3 regions of the Pseudoalteromonas sp. SR43-2 genome follow, and region 3 is predicted to be linked to each of the others. Evidence: predicted binding sites of a transcription regulator. Region 3 holds the regulator's gene; each other region holds the start of a gene.

Region 1 (4,290 bases), on a different contig from region 3:
AGACGCTAGATGACCGCTACTTTGCGATACTGAGTTGAGTAAATAATCGCGCAGCTCATTGCTAAATGCAGGGAGTTTGTCTTGCGCTAAGTCACGCAATTGGGCTGGCTCGTCAACCAAATTAAGTAATGGATACTTGCTACTATCAAGTGTCATGGTTTTATATATATCCTTCGCTAACATTAATTCATTCAAAGCTTTTACGAATAATTAATGTTGAGTAATAATGTCAGTGCTAATTGCAATACGTATGAGCAAAAATTAGTGGTCACGCTCAATTAGGTAATTTGCTAGCGACGCAAGAAGTGTTGTGTCAGCATCTATATTTGCCAACGCTTCATGGGCTTGTTGTATTAAATTTTGCGCCTTTTCTTTAGCGCCTAGCATACCTAATAACGCCGGATATGTCGCTTTATTCGCGGCAATATCGGAGCCTTGTGGTTTACCTAAAGTAACCGTATCGCCTTCAACATCTAAAATGTCGTCGTGTACTTGAAACGCCAGCCCTATAGCATACCCAAAAATGCTTAAATTTTCTAAGGTTTGTTGATCTGCCTTTTCACTGCACAGTGCACCAAGTGTAATTGCACAATTAATTAAAGCTCCGGTTTTTAGCTTATGTATACGCTCAAGCTCTTGTACGGTAATTACTTTATCTGTTGCTGCTATGTCAAGACCTTGTCCGCCTACCATGCCCTCAAGGCCTGATGCGTTGGCAAGCGTAGCAATCATTTTTACTTGTGTTTGCGACGAGCATGTAAATTTGTGATTCGCAATAAGCTCAAAGGCGAGAGTTTGTAGGGCATCACCGGCTAAAATTGCATTTGCCTCGCCAAATTCTATATGGCAAGTAGGGCGGCCACGGCGTAAGTCGTCATCGTCCATAGCGGGCAAATCATCATGAACTAGCGAATAGCTATGGATACACTCAATTGCAGCTGCAAGTACATGTAAGTCTTGCTGGTTTGCACCGAGCATTTTACCTGTGGCATAAACTAAAAATGGACGTAATCTTTTACCGCCATTAAATAATCCATACTGGGTGGCGTTTTTGACTGTTTCTTCAGTATCGAGAGGCTGTTTAAAATGCTGTTGTAAGGTCGCTACTACATCTTTTTGAGCACGTTCGATATAATTATTTATGCTCACAGCTATTCCATATCATTATCAAAATTTGTAAGAACTGACTTTTCACCATTTCCCATCAAAATTGATACTTTTTGTTCTGCTTGCTGTAATTTACCTGATGAAGCACTTGCTAATGCAATTCCACGCTCAAATTGCTTTAACGATTGCTCAAGCGATAAGTCACCTTGTTCCATGTCACTAACGATTGTAGATAATTCTTCTAGTGCTTGTTCGAAACTTAAGTTTTCAGGTTTTTTAGTCGCCATCTTTATTTCAGCTTACATAATAAATTTAGGGGTCAATTTTAGGGGGAATGCTAAACTAGGTCAAAGGATGATATTGGTTTTTTACCTTTATAACGTTAAATTATATTTCAAGTGTATTAATAAAGCCTTAATAGCGGTCTGTTAGTTTAATAAATCAATTGATAATTAGGTAGCCCTTATAACTTGATCTAAAATAGTGCTAAAGGCTGCTTTTTATGTTTATTTATAAAAATGGCTTAAGCAATTCAATATGTTGCCGATAAGCAGTTAATAATAAAAGTTTATGATAAGGCCATTAAGCATGAAACTTCTGGAGGAAATGTGGATTTAGCAACCATAATCGGGATCCTAGGCGCAATTGGCTTAATTGTCATGTCTATGTTTATGAGTAGTAGCGGTGAAATGGCTATGTTTGCCGATGCTCCTTCTAGTGTAATTGTATTTGGTGGTTCACTTTTCATTGTTTTATCAAATTTCACCATGTCGCAGTTTTTGGGTATAGGTAAAGTTGTTGCTAAAGCGTTTATGTTTAAAATTGAAACGCCAGAAGAACTTATTGAAAAAGCAGTAGAACTTGCTGATTCAGCTCGTAAAGGGGGGTTTTTAGCACTCGAAGAAGCTGAAATCCCGAATCCATTTATGCGCAAAGGCGTCGACATGCTTGTTGATGGCCATGACGCAGATGTTGTTCGCGCCACACTTCAAAAAGATATCTCTTTAACCACTACTCGACATGAAATGGGCGCAGGCTTATTTAAGTCATTAGCCGATATTGCACCAGCAATGGGAATGATTGGTACTCTAATTGGCTTAGTTGCAATGTTATCTAACATGGATGACCCAAAAGCAATTGGCCCGGCAATGGCGGTAGCGCTTTTAACAACTTTATATGGTGCGTTTTTAGCCAATGTTGTAGCAATTCCTATTCAGGTAAAACTTGAACTGCGTAAAGACGAAGAGGCTATGAATCAGCGTTTAATTTTAGATGCTATTTTAGGTATACAAGATGGCCAAAATCCAAAAGTAATCGAAGGTATTTTGAAAAATTACTTAGCTGAATCTAAACGCAAAGTAGATACCGAGGAGTAATTATGTCTGATCAAGAGTGCAAATGCCCACCACCTGGCCTACCAGCATGGATGGGAACGTTTGCCGATTTAATGTCACTGTTAATGTGCTTTTTTGTACTCTTGCTTGCGTTTTCAGAAATGGATGTACTTAAGTTTAAACAAATTGCGGGCTCTATGAAGTTTGCTTTTGGTGTGCAGAATAAAATTGAAGTAAAAGATATCCCTAAAGGTACCTCTGTTATTGCTATGGAGTTTACCCCAGGTAAACCAGAACCCACTCCAATAGAAACCATTCAGCAGCAAACAGTCGAAATGACTCAACAAATGTTAGAGTTTCAGGCTGGAGATGAAAGCTCAGCTGGCGGCAGGCAAGAACAACGCGGGGACAAACGCGGTGGCGAATCTCGTAGTACTTCTCAAGAGCAATCGTCAGAGCAAGCAACTTCAGCGGCCGATCAGGAACAAACTAACGAGCTCGTTAAAAAAATCGCGCAGCAGCTTGAAAAGCAAATAATAGATGGTGCAATTGAGCTTGAATCTTTAGGGCAGCAAATAATTATTCGTATTCGTGAAAATGGTTCATTTCCTTCGGGTAGTGCATTTTTACAACCTAAGTTTAAACCCATAATTCAAGATATTGGTGTGCTGTTAAAAGATGTACCTGGCGAAATTACTGTATCTGGCCATACCGACGATTTTCAGGTATCGAATGAGTTATATATTAACAACTGGGACTTATCGTCAAAGCGTGCTGTAGCAGTAGCAAGCGAGCTGCAAACGGTGCAAGGGTTTGATAAAAACCGCATGATGGTAGTGGGTCGGGCTGATACCCGTCCACTTGTTCCAAACGATTCAAATGAAGATCGCCGCAGGAATCGCCGAGTAGAAATATCTATATTACAAGGTAAGGCTAAAGAGTCTGATCCGATTGACGTGCGTTAAGCTAGAGCTTGACGCTATCGCTTATTGAATAAGTTTCACTTTAAGGTACTTTGTTCGTTTAAGTACCTTGGCAATCCTATTGTTTTAGCTTAAAGTACATTTCCTTAACATATGTGGTGGAGTTTCTGTGAAAATAATCAATAAATATTGTGGCATGCCAGGTAATGGTGATGGTACAGATGACGATAAAAAAACAAAGTAAGGCTGAGTGTTTTGCCTGAATGGTTTTTGTATATTGTTAGTATTTTAAGTAAAAGCTGGGTTTTAATGCTAAGCCCAGCTATTTTTATATTTTTTGTATTTAAAGATCGCCTAGCCTTTCGATTTGTATTACTGACCGCAGCTTTTTTCCTCTTTGGTAACCTAACTGCTTCAAGCCTAAGAGGGTTTGATGACATTTATATTTATCGTTATTTAGTTTGGGCGCTAACAGATATTATTTGGATGGCACTTATCGCTTACTGGGGGATAAAAGATAAAGTGTACCTATGGCAATGTGCTATTGGTCAATTGGTAGTTATTGGTGCACCTATATTGCAACTATTCCGCTTAGTTGATCGTCATTTATGGGATTTAGCTTACAGTACTGCTGTTTATCAGACTCTAATACCATTTATCAACATAGCCACAGTTGTTGTGTGTTATTTACCTCTAATTATTCTTTTCACTAAACAAGGTAATTTTAGGGCAAAAGATAAAACTCCCCACCTTTAAAATAGCTGTGCTAAACTACTGTTTATATGAACAGTGAGTGAGCGGCTCCCATGAAACTCTACATTGCAGAAAAACCATCATTAGGCAGAGCAATTGCCGATGCCTTACCAAAACCACATAAAAGACACGATGGGTATATAGAAGTAGCTAATGGTGATTGTGTTTCATGG
Region 2 (4,290 bases), on a different contig from region 3:
TAACGCAAATATCAATGGATCATATCTAAGTAAAGGAGCAAGATCCATTGCAGCCATGCCGCTATAATGCATAGTGCCAATGCCAGCTCCTAGTAACACGGAGCAAATCGACAATACTTTTAGATTCCCTTTACTATTTACTAGCATTGATACAGCGTACTGACATGCTATAAATGCTGGTATAAAAGAAAGGAGAGTGATTGTTGGATCATAATCAATATTAGTACACAGTGAAAAGGCAAGCATACCAATAAAGTGCATACTCCAAATACCAGCCGAAAAAACAGTAGCAGCGGTCACATTTGCTAAACGTTGGTAGCTAGGAAATTGAGTTTCTTTTGCGAGCTCTATAAGTCGAATGGTGAAAAAGGCTGCAAAAATAGCAATTAGCAATGACATTGAAACTAATAGAGGGTCGTAAACGCCATTAATGATTAAGCTAGGATCTTGGTCTGTGATAAAAAAAGCTGATTACATAATGGCTCAAAATGTAAGCTTTATTTATCAAGTCTAATCTACTTAATTAATCAATAAACCGTTAATTCAATGGAGTGAATAAAATAACGAATTTATTACTTTTAGTTTTCTTTTTTTTATCAAGGATTAGAATTTTAGTTGGTGTTTTTTATTCTAATGTATTGCCTGTCACAGGACTAAGTTAGATTTATATGGTCATATTTAAGTTTCTATCGAGTAACCTTAAGAAAACTAATGAATTGGCTTAACTAAGCGAAAAGTACACCTTATTTGGTTTTATTAGTTGCTGGTGAATTTTCTCGTAGCAATATCATTAATGAGTATGAAAGTGTTTGAATATCAGTTAAAGAAAAGTATAAAACGTAAAACGGTTGCCATTAAAGTACATAACAAGAAGGTGACTGTATATGCCCCTCAGTTTGTTAGTAATAAACACATCCAAGAATGGCTTTTTGATAAGCAGGTGTGGGTAAATGCTCAATTAACTAAACAGCACAATATTGCTGATAGCAGACAGAACCCGCTCAAAGACAAACAAATTTTAATCTTTGATAGCATTGTAAACATAGAATTTAAGCAAAGTACTAAGTCCGAAGTACTAAACTGTAACGACAGCTTGCTTATTACGCACTCTTCGCGCGTTAAAAATACTTCGCAAAAATATCAGCAACTTCTTGAAGAATATTTAAAAGAGCAACTAACTGCATATATAGAAATGCGTTTAGCGTACTTCTGCGCACAAATGGGTGAAGAATTACCTACGAGTCTAAAAGTAGCTATTTATAAGCGAAAGTGGGGAAGTTGTAATAGTAAGCGAGAGCTAACATTTAATTTGCATTTAATCGGAGCACCTTATCATGCTATTGATTATGTGATTGTCCACGAGTTAGCGCATTTACGTCACTTAAACCACAGTAAAGCTTTTTGGCAACACGTTGAGCGTTTTTTTCCTAATTATGAAGCATCATCAACATGGCTAAAGAAAAACAGCATGAGTTTACAATGGGTGTTTTGAAGTTAACCTGAATATAGGAATATAGGAATATAGGAATATAGGAATATAGGAATAAAGGAATAGTAGAAAAGTGGTGGAGGGAGCTGGATTCGAACCAGCGAAGGCTGAGCCGTCAGATTTACAGTCTGATCCCTTTGGCCGCTCGGGAACCCCTCCACACTAATTTTATTGCATTTGGCCCCACTTAACTTAGCGGTAAGAAAAGTGGTGGAGGGAGCTGGATTCGAACCAGCGAAGGCTGAGCCGTCAGATTTACAGTCTGATCCCTTTGGCCGCTCGGGAACCCCTCCAATGCAACGGCGCTGATAATAGCAAATTGCGTATTTAAGTAAAGAAAAAAGCTAAAGAAAATTGAAATAAAGCCGATAAATATCTATCAGTTACCACAATCGACTAAAGACTATGCAAATAGATGATTTGTTAATCACAGAGAGTCAGTTAAACAGTAGGCTCAATAATAGTGTGCATGAAAATCGCCGTGGCGAATTTTCTCTACTATTAGCGATGCTGTCACATGACGCACTCGACTTTAGCCAATTTCATTTACCAAAAACTGAAATAGATAATTTAGTTATAGAAGAAGAGGCATTAAGAAAGCAATTTGGCGCAGGTCCAAAGCAACTTTTAGCCCCTGATGAATACAATATGTTGGTTGGACAGTTTAATGCCTCATTAATATCTCAAGAAGGGGAGCGCTGTGGTATGACAAGTATTAAGTTAAGGCAATGCTTAAGCCCTGAACCACTTGCGATTAGAAATGATGATAAGCATATTCCACTTAATATAATAGATAACTGTGAGCTTGCTGTCAGAAGAAGAATTAAAAGCGAACAAACACAACTTGCGAATCCTCCTATAAATGCAGCTGCTTTTTACGACAGCCTAAATAGTGATGCAATACATCAACCACTTCAGCTTATTGCGGTGTGATATATGATTGTAATAATCATCAGTTAATATATGCTTTATAACGGGTCTGCTTTATATATTTGCTAATAATTGATTTAATGAAAAAAAAGCATCCAAAAATTAAATGCAATTGCTATAATGGCGTCAAATGGTATGACATGAAATGCCATTATCATTAAACCAAGGTAATTAGGAACGTAATGAAGAAAACATTCACGCTAAATCACGAGAAAATCAAATACCCTCGTATGGTTGATGCTGCAAAGCACGAAGTGAAAAAATATTTGAAAAGAGAGCGTAATAAAACGCTACCTGAAGATGCTGACTATTGGGCATTTGACTGTAAGTTTGGTAACACAGCTGAAGATGCGCAAGTTGTGCACGTTGCTGAATTAAGTAACCAAATTGGCGAAATTGAAAAGCAAGGTTTGACCTCTTTCTATGTAGAGATTTTAGCTCGACCTGCTCAACGTCAGCAATTAGATTTAGATGATGACGAATAATACTTAACTAAATTAAGTATTCAAAGTTATAAAATGAGCCCAAGTGGCTCATTTTTTGTTTTTATGCAATAAAGATTTACTAAAAAGCATTTTTATTAGTAACCAATAAGTAGAACCCCTCTTAATTAACATTTGCATAACAAAATGTAGTGCTATAGGCTGTTTTAATTAAAAAAACAAAACATTTTTTACTATGCCAATAAATTACTCTGACCATCAATTAAAACTAAGTTTAAAGAATTCTAAAGTACTTATAGTTGACGATCAGTTATTAAGCTTAATCGTATTGAAAAAAATATTATCAGAGCATTTTAATGTGACAACAGCTGGAAGTGGTGAAGAAGCAATTGAAATTTGTAATGTAAATGTACCCGATATAGTCCTACTCGATATTAGTATGGGTGGAATGAGTGGTATTGATACATGTTTAAAATTAAAAAATAATACTGAAACACAGGATATCCCAGTTATTTTTGTTACATCCTTTGAAAACGAAGAAGAAGAGTGTTGGGAAGCCGGAGCTGTTGATTTTATTAAAAAGCCGATTATAAAAGAAACACTATTTAGAAGGGTTCGTGCCCATATAACGTTAAAATTACAACACGACTTACTCAATCAAAAAGTATTTTTAGATGATTTAACTAAAGTATTCAATCGCCGTTATTTTGATGCACATTTTTCTAAAATGGAACGAAGCGCCTTACGAGAAAAAGTCGACTATGCACTATTACTCATCGATATAGACTACTTTAAGCAATACAACGATCTTTATGGTCATGTGCAAGGCGATACGGTTTTAAACCTTGTTGCACAAACTATTACTAATAGTTTGCAAAGGCCAACCGATTTTGTTGCGCGTTACGGCGGCGAAGAGTTTGTAGTTGTTCTACCGCATACAAGCACTGAAGGTGCAATTTGTGTTGCTGATAAAATTAAAAAAAATGTGGTCGATTTAGGAATATTACACAGATATTCAGAATATGACTTTGTGACTATTAGTATTGGTGGTGCAACCCTACAACCGTACGTAAATAACAAAAACACCTTGCAGATCGCAGATGAAAAAATGTATGAGTCCAAAATGCAAGGTCGTAACCAAGTGTGTTTTTAAGTTTAGCTAGCTAATAAATCACTTTGCCACTTAAAAACACCTTGTAGGTGATAAATATTAAATAAGATTATTTATTACACGCTATGACATTTTTTGTACTTTTTATTGCTACCACATGGGCAGTCATCATTTCTGCCCACTTTAATATCTTCAACAGGATATATAGTGCCATCTAAATAACGCCATTGAGTGTTTTCTTTAATAAACTGCGATTTTTCATGAAGCTCACAAAATAAGTTTTGATAAAAATATTGGGCTTTAAACTCTACAGTTCC
Region 3 (4,290 bases):
TCAGCTACCGGTGTATCCACCACTTCATTATGAGGTTGTTCAACCTCTGTTTGTGAAGAGGCTTCATTGGCTTCGGCTTCTGTTGGAGGTAGACCTAAGATATGAAGAGTATGAAGTAATTCAGGATCTGCAGGTTCAGGCTTGTCTCTGTTTTGGATAGTCGCAAACATCTCATTAATGGTGTCTAGTGCTTGTAAAATAACATCCATTAACTCTGAGTTGACTGTTCGCACGCCTTGACGTAGTAAATCAAATACGTTTTCAGCACCGTGACAAGCATCAACAAGCTCTGTCATAGCTAAAAAGCCTGCACCACCTTTTACAGTGTGAAAACCTCTAAATATAGCGTTTAGTAACTCGGTATCTTCTGGATTATTTTCCAGCTCAACTAACTGTTCAGATAAAAGCTCTAGGATTTCTCCAGCCTCTACAAGAAAGTCTTGTAAAATATCTTCATCGACTTCAAACATGCAGTTACTCTCCTCTTAGAAGCCCAAACTTGATAAAAGATCATCAACTTCATCTTGATCAGATACAACATCATTACGCGATTCTTTATCAATAATAGGGCCTTCAGGACCTGCTAAAGTTTGTGTGGCAACTGGTTCTTTTATTTTTTGTTGTTCTACTTTATTCGCGGTGCTGTTACTGTCGTCTTGTTCAGCAAACGCAGTTAAAAGATGCAGTAAACTTTCTTCTACTTCCCTAACAAGTTCAATAACACGGCGAATAACTTGACCTGTTAAGTCTTGATAGTCTTGAGCCATTAATACATTTGTCATTAAGTTTTGAAGCTCATCAGTCTTATGATGAGAGTTGTTCATAAACTTATCGATGCTATGGCAAAGTTGCTTAAACTCACCAAGCTCAATCTCGCGGCTCATTAAACGATCCCATGTCGGTTTGATATGAGATATTTCGTCCGCTAACTGTTGGGCTATGGGAAGACTCGCTTCCACTGCATCCATTGTTTTATTAGCCGCATTTTCTGTCATTTCTATAACATAATTAAGCCGCTTTTTAGCATCTGGAATCGCATCTGTCGTTATATCAGTTAAGCGAGTATCAAGCTCAAAACTTTTAAGGGCTTCGTGCAGTTGACGAGTCAACTTTCCAACTTCAGCAAATAATTCAGATTGCTCTTTAGAAGCAGCCTCTAAAATCAACTGATTTGCTTTGTCTTGCTCATCATTTTCTAAAAAAACAACGAGCTGACGAGCTTGTTCTAACGTTATTTGAGGCGCAGCTGGTACTGGCATAAGCCTCTCCCCCATCATTAGCCTAAGCGTTCAAATACTTTTTCTAATTTAGTTTTTAATGTTCCAGCCGTAAATGGCTTAACAATATAACCATTCACGCCAGCTTGCGCCGCAGCTATTATTTGTTCTTTTTTAGCTTCTGCAGTTACCATTAATACAGGGATATGTTTTAACTTCTCGTCTGCACGTATTGCTCTTAAAAGATCAATACCCTGCATTCCAGGCATATTCCAATCCGTAACTACAAAATCAAACACTTGATTTTGCAACATAGGCAAAGCTGTAGACCCATCATCAGCTTCTTGAACGTTAGTGAAACCTAAGTCACGTAACAGGTTTTTTATAATGCGTCTCATCGTTGAAAAATCATCAACTACAAGAATTTTCATGTTTTTATCCAAAACATCCCCCAGTGAGGTATTAACCTTTGTTTACTTACTACTAATTTATCCAGTCATTGATTTTAGCTTTAAGCTTAATCATCGCCTGACCATGTATCTGACTTACACGCGATTCACTTACATCGAGTATATGTCCTATTTCTTTTAAATTCATTTCATCGTTGTAGTACAAAGAAAGCACCATTGCATCACGCTCTGGTAATGACTTAATTGCACTTAGCAAAGACTCATTAAACCTATCATTTTTAACATTATTAAAAGGTTTATCTTGTGCTAAATCTTGGCCTACAGGAGTAATAACATCCTCATCTACACCAAGGTCTTCAATGCCTAATATTTTACTCGTATTCGCATCATTTAAAATATGATGGTACTCATTGAGCGAAATTTCAAGTTTTTCAGCAACTTCTATGTCCGTTGGTTCGCGGTTCAGACTACTTTCGAGCTCAGTAATTGCTTCTGCAACTTGCCTGTTTTTACGGTGAACTGAACGAGGAGCCCAATCACCACGGCGCATTTCATCAAGCATAGCACCGCGAATACGAATACCTGCAAAAGTTTCAAAGCTTGCGCCTTTTGTTGCATCAAAGTTTTTCGAAGCTTCTATTAAGCCTATCATTCCTGATTGAATTAAATCATCAAGTTGAACGCTAGGTGGTAATCGAGCAATTAGATGACATGCCACTTTTTTAACAAGTGATGCATGCTTCTCAACAATCACATTTAAATTTTGTGTTGATTGATATCCCATAGCTCTATTCACCAGTGTTGTCATAATTAACCGTTTACTAGTTTCTCAATGAAAAACTCTAAATGCCCAGATGGTTGGTTGGGTATTGGCCATTTAACTGCTTTTGTTGCCAGCGTTTTAAACGCAAGAGCGGCTGGCGAATTTGGAAAGAGCTCTACTATTACTTTTTGACGACGTGTTGCTTTGCGCATATTTTCATCATAAGGAACCGTTGCTACTAGCTCCATTGATACATCTAAAAAGCGGTCGGTAACTTTAGATAGCTTTGCAAACAATTCAGTGCCTTCACGCATACTGCGCACCATATTGGCAACAATTTTAAATTTATAAACGCCGTGCTCACGACTTAATACTTTAATAAGTGCGTAAGCGTCGGTTATTGATGTCGGCTCATCGCATACAACAACCATTACATCTTGCGCTGCACGCGAGAAGCTCAGTACCATGTCTGAAATACCAGCAGCTGTATCTACAATTAAAATATCAAATTCGGTATTCAATTCGCTAAACGCACGAATTAGCCCAGCATGCTCAGATGGTGATAATTCAACCATACTTTGCGAACCCGATGTAGCGGGTACAATTTTAATTCCTGCAGGGCCTTCAACTAAAATTTCATCAAGCTCACATTCACCAGATAAGACATGTGACAAGTTACGCTCTACACGTAAACCAAGCATCACATCACAGTTTGCTAAACCCAAGTCAGCATCCAGCACTAATACTCGATTACCTTGCTGCCCAAGCGCAATAGCTGTATTTAGAGAAACATTTGTTTTCCCTACTCCACCTTTACCACCGGTTACAGCGATAACTTTTACGCCGTTGTTATTGTTTTGACTCATTTTGCGCAGGCCGCTTGCTTGATCTAATACTGTGTTAATCATACATCCCTACTGTGCTTGGCGCCACTGCTTGGTGCCTTGAATGTTGTTCTTTTGTTCTTTTTAAATATAATTGCTCAGCCTTTTTAACTAGTTTCTCAGCATTTGCAACACGAATATCCTCTGGTACTCGTTGACCATTAGTAAGATACCCTATTGGAAGGCGATTTTGAATCGCAATACTAAGAATCTCACCCAAACTTAATGATTCGTCTAACTTAGTGAAAATACAGCCACTTAACTGTACTTTTTTAAAGTGACGTACAGTTTCTTGCAATACATTAATTTGTGCTGTCGCGCTAAGTACTAAGTAGCTGCGAATATCTACACGTTGGTTACGCATTAACGTGTTTAATTGCTCAGTTAAACGTAAATCTCGCTGGCTCATACCTGCTGTGTCAATTAATACTAGACGTTTATTTCGTAAATGATATAAAACTTCAGCTAATTCATTAGCATCTTTAACTTGCTTAACACCACAACCAATAATACGACCATATGTTGCAAGTTGTTCATAAGCACCAATTCTGTATGTATCAGTGGTTATTAACGCCACTTTATCGGCACCATATTTTTGTGCGCCTAGAGCTGCAAGCTTAGCAACAGTCGTTGTTTTACCCACACCTGTTGGACCCACTAACGCATATACACCACCTTGGCGAAGTATTTCATTATTGGTTGTTTGCATTTGATCTTCGACCATAGTTAACAATGCTTTCCAACCTTGCTTACGAGACACATCATCAGGTACAAAACATGCCATTTGCTGTGCTACTTCTTTATCGATACCCATACCGACTAAACGGTCAACCATACAAGCGCGTGTTGGATCGCGACGCGCCATATCTTGCTGCATCAAGCCTGATACTTGGTGCTCAAGTAATTGACGAATTGCGTTCATTTCTTCACGCATTGTTGTCATTTCTTCGCTTTCATTATTAGGTGCTTGTTGGCGAGTGGTTACTGGGCTATCTAAATCATCAAAGTCGCGGTCT

Evidence for each region. Region 3 encodes FliA, which starts transcription of late flagellar genes. Its sites were predicted from a motif close to CTAAAGNTNNNNNNNNNNNNGCCGATA; they were not measured.
Region 1: a site for FliA is predicted at 1,630-1,656, ahead of pomA (flagellar motor protein PomA). Genes of this name have one in related genera too.
Region 2: a site for FliA is predicted at 1,834-1,860, ahead of H5120_RS02975 (VC2046/SO_2500 family protein). Genes of this name have one in related genera too.

The regions. Positions count from the first base shown of each region.
Region 1 covers NZ_JACJED010000006.1:4,963-9,252, reverse strand. The annotation lists gene dxs (1-deoxy-D-xylulose-5-phosphate synthase) at 1-156, opposite strand, end outside; gene ispA ((2E,6E)-farnesyl diphosphate synthase) at 262-1,149, opposite strand; gene H5120_RS06725 (exodeoxyribonuclease VII small subunit) at 1,152-1,394, opposite strand; gene pomA (flagellar motor protein PomA) at 1,716-2,483, shown strand; gene H5120_RS06715 (flagellar motor protein MotB) at 2,486-3,406, shown strand; gene H5120_RS06710 (hypothetical protein) at 3,620-4,120, shown strand; gene H5120_RS06705 (DNA topoisomerase III) at 4,171-4,290, shown strand, end outside.
Region 2 covers NZ_JACJED010000002.1:308,424-312,713, reverse strand. The annotation lists partial or broken gene H5120_RS02995 (MHYT domain-containing protein) at 1-399, opposite strand, end outside; gene H5120_RS02990 (M48 family metallopeptidase) at 794-1,492, shown strand; tRNA gene H5120_RS02985 (tRNA-Tyr) at 1,564-1,648, opposite strand; tRNA gene H5120_RS02980 (tRNA-Tyr) at 1,698-1,782, opposite strand; gene H5120_RS02975 (VC2046/SO_2500 family protein) at 1,895-2,422, shown strand; gene H5120_RS02970 (DUF6172 family protein) at 2,602-2,904, shown strand; gene H5120_RS02965 (diguanylate cyclase) at 3,098-4,015, shown strand; gene H5120_RS02960 (YchJ family protein) at 4,090-4,290, opposite strand, start outside.
Region 3 covers NZ_JACJED010000016.1:76,704-80,993, forward strand. The annotation lists gene H5120_RS14030 (chemotaxis protein CheA) at 1-470, opposite strand, end outside; gene H5120_RS14035 (protein phosphatase CheZ) at 486-1,259, opposite strand; gene cheY (chemotaxis response regulator CheY) at 1,277-1,660, opposite strand; gene H5120_RS14045 (RNA polymerase sigma factor FliA) at 1,701-2,411, opposite strand; gene H5120_RS14050 (MinD/ParA family protein) at 2,438-3,298, opposite strand; gene flhF (flagellar biosynthesis protein FlhF) at 3,291-4,290, opposite strand, start outside.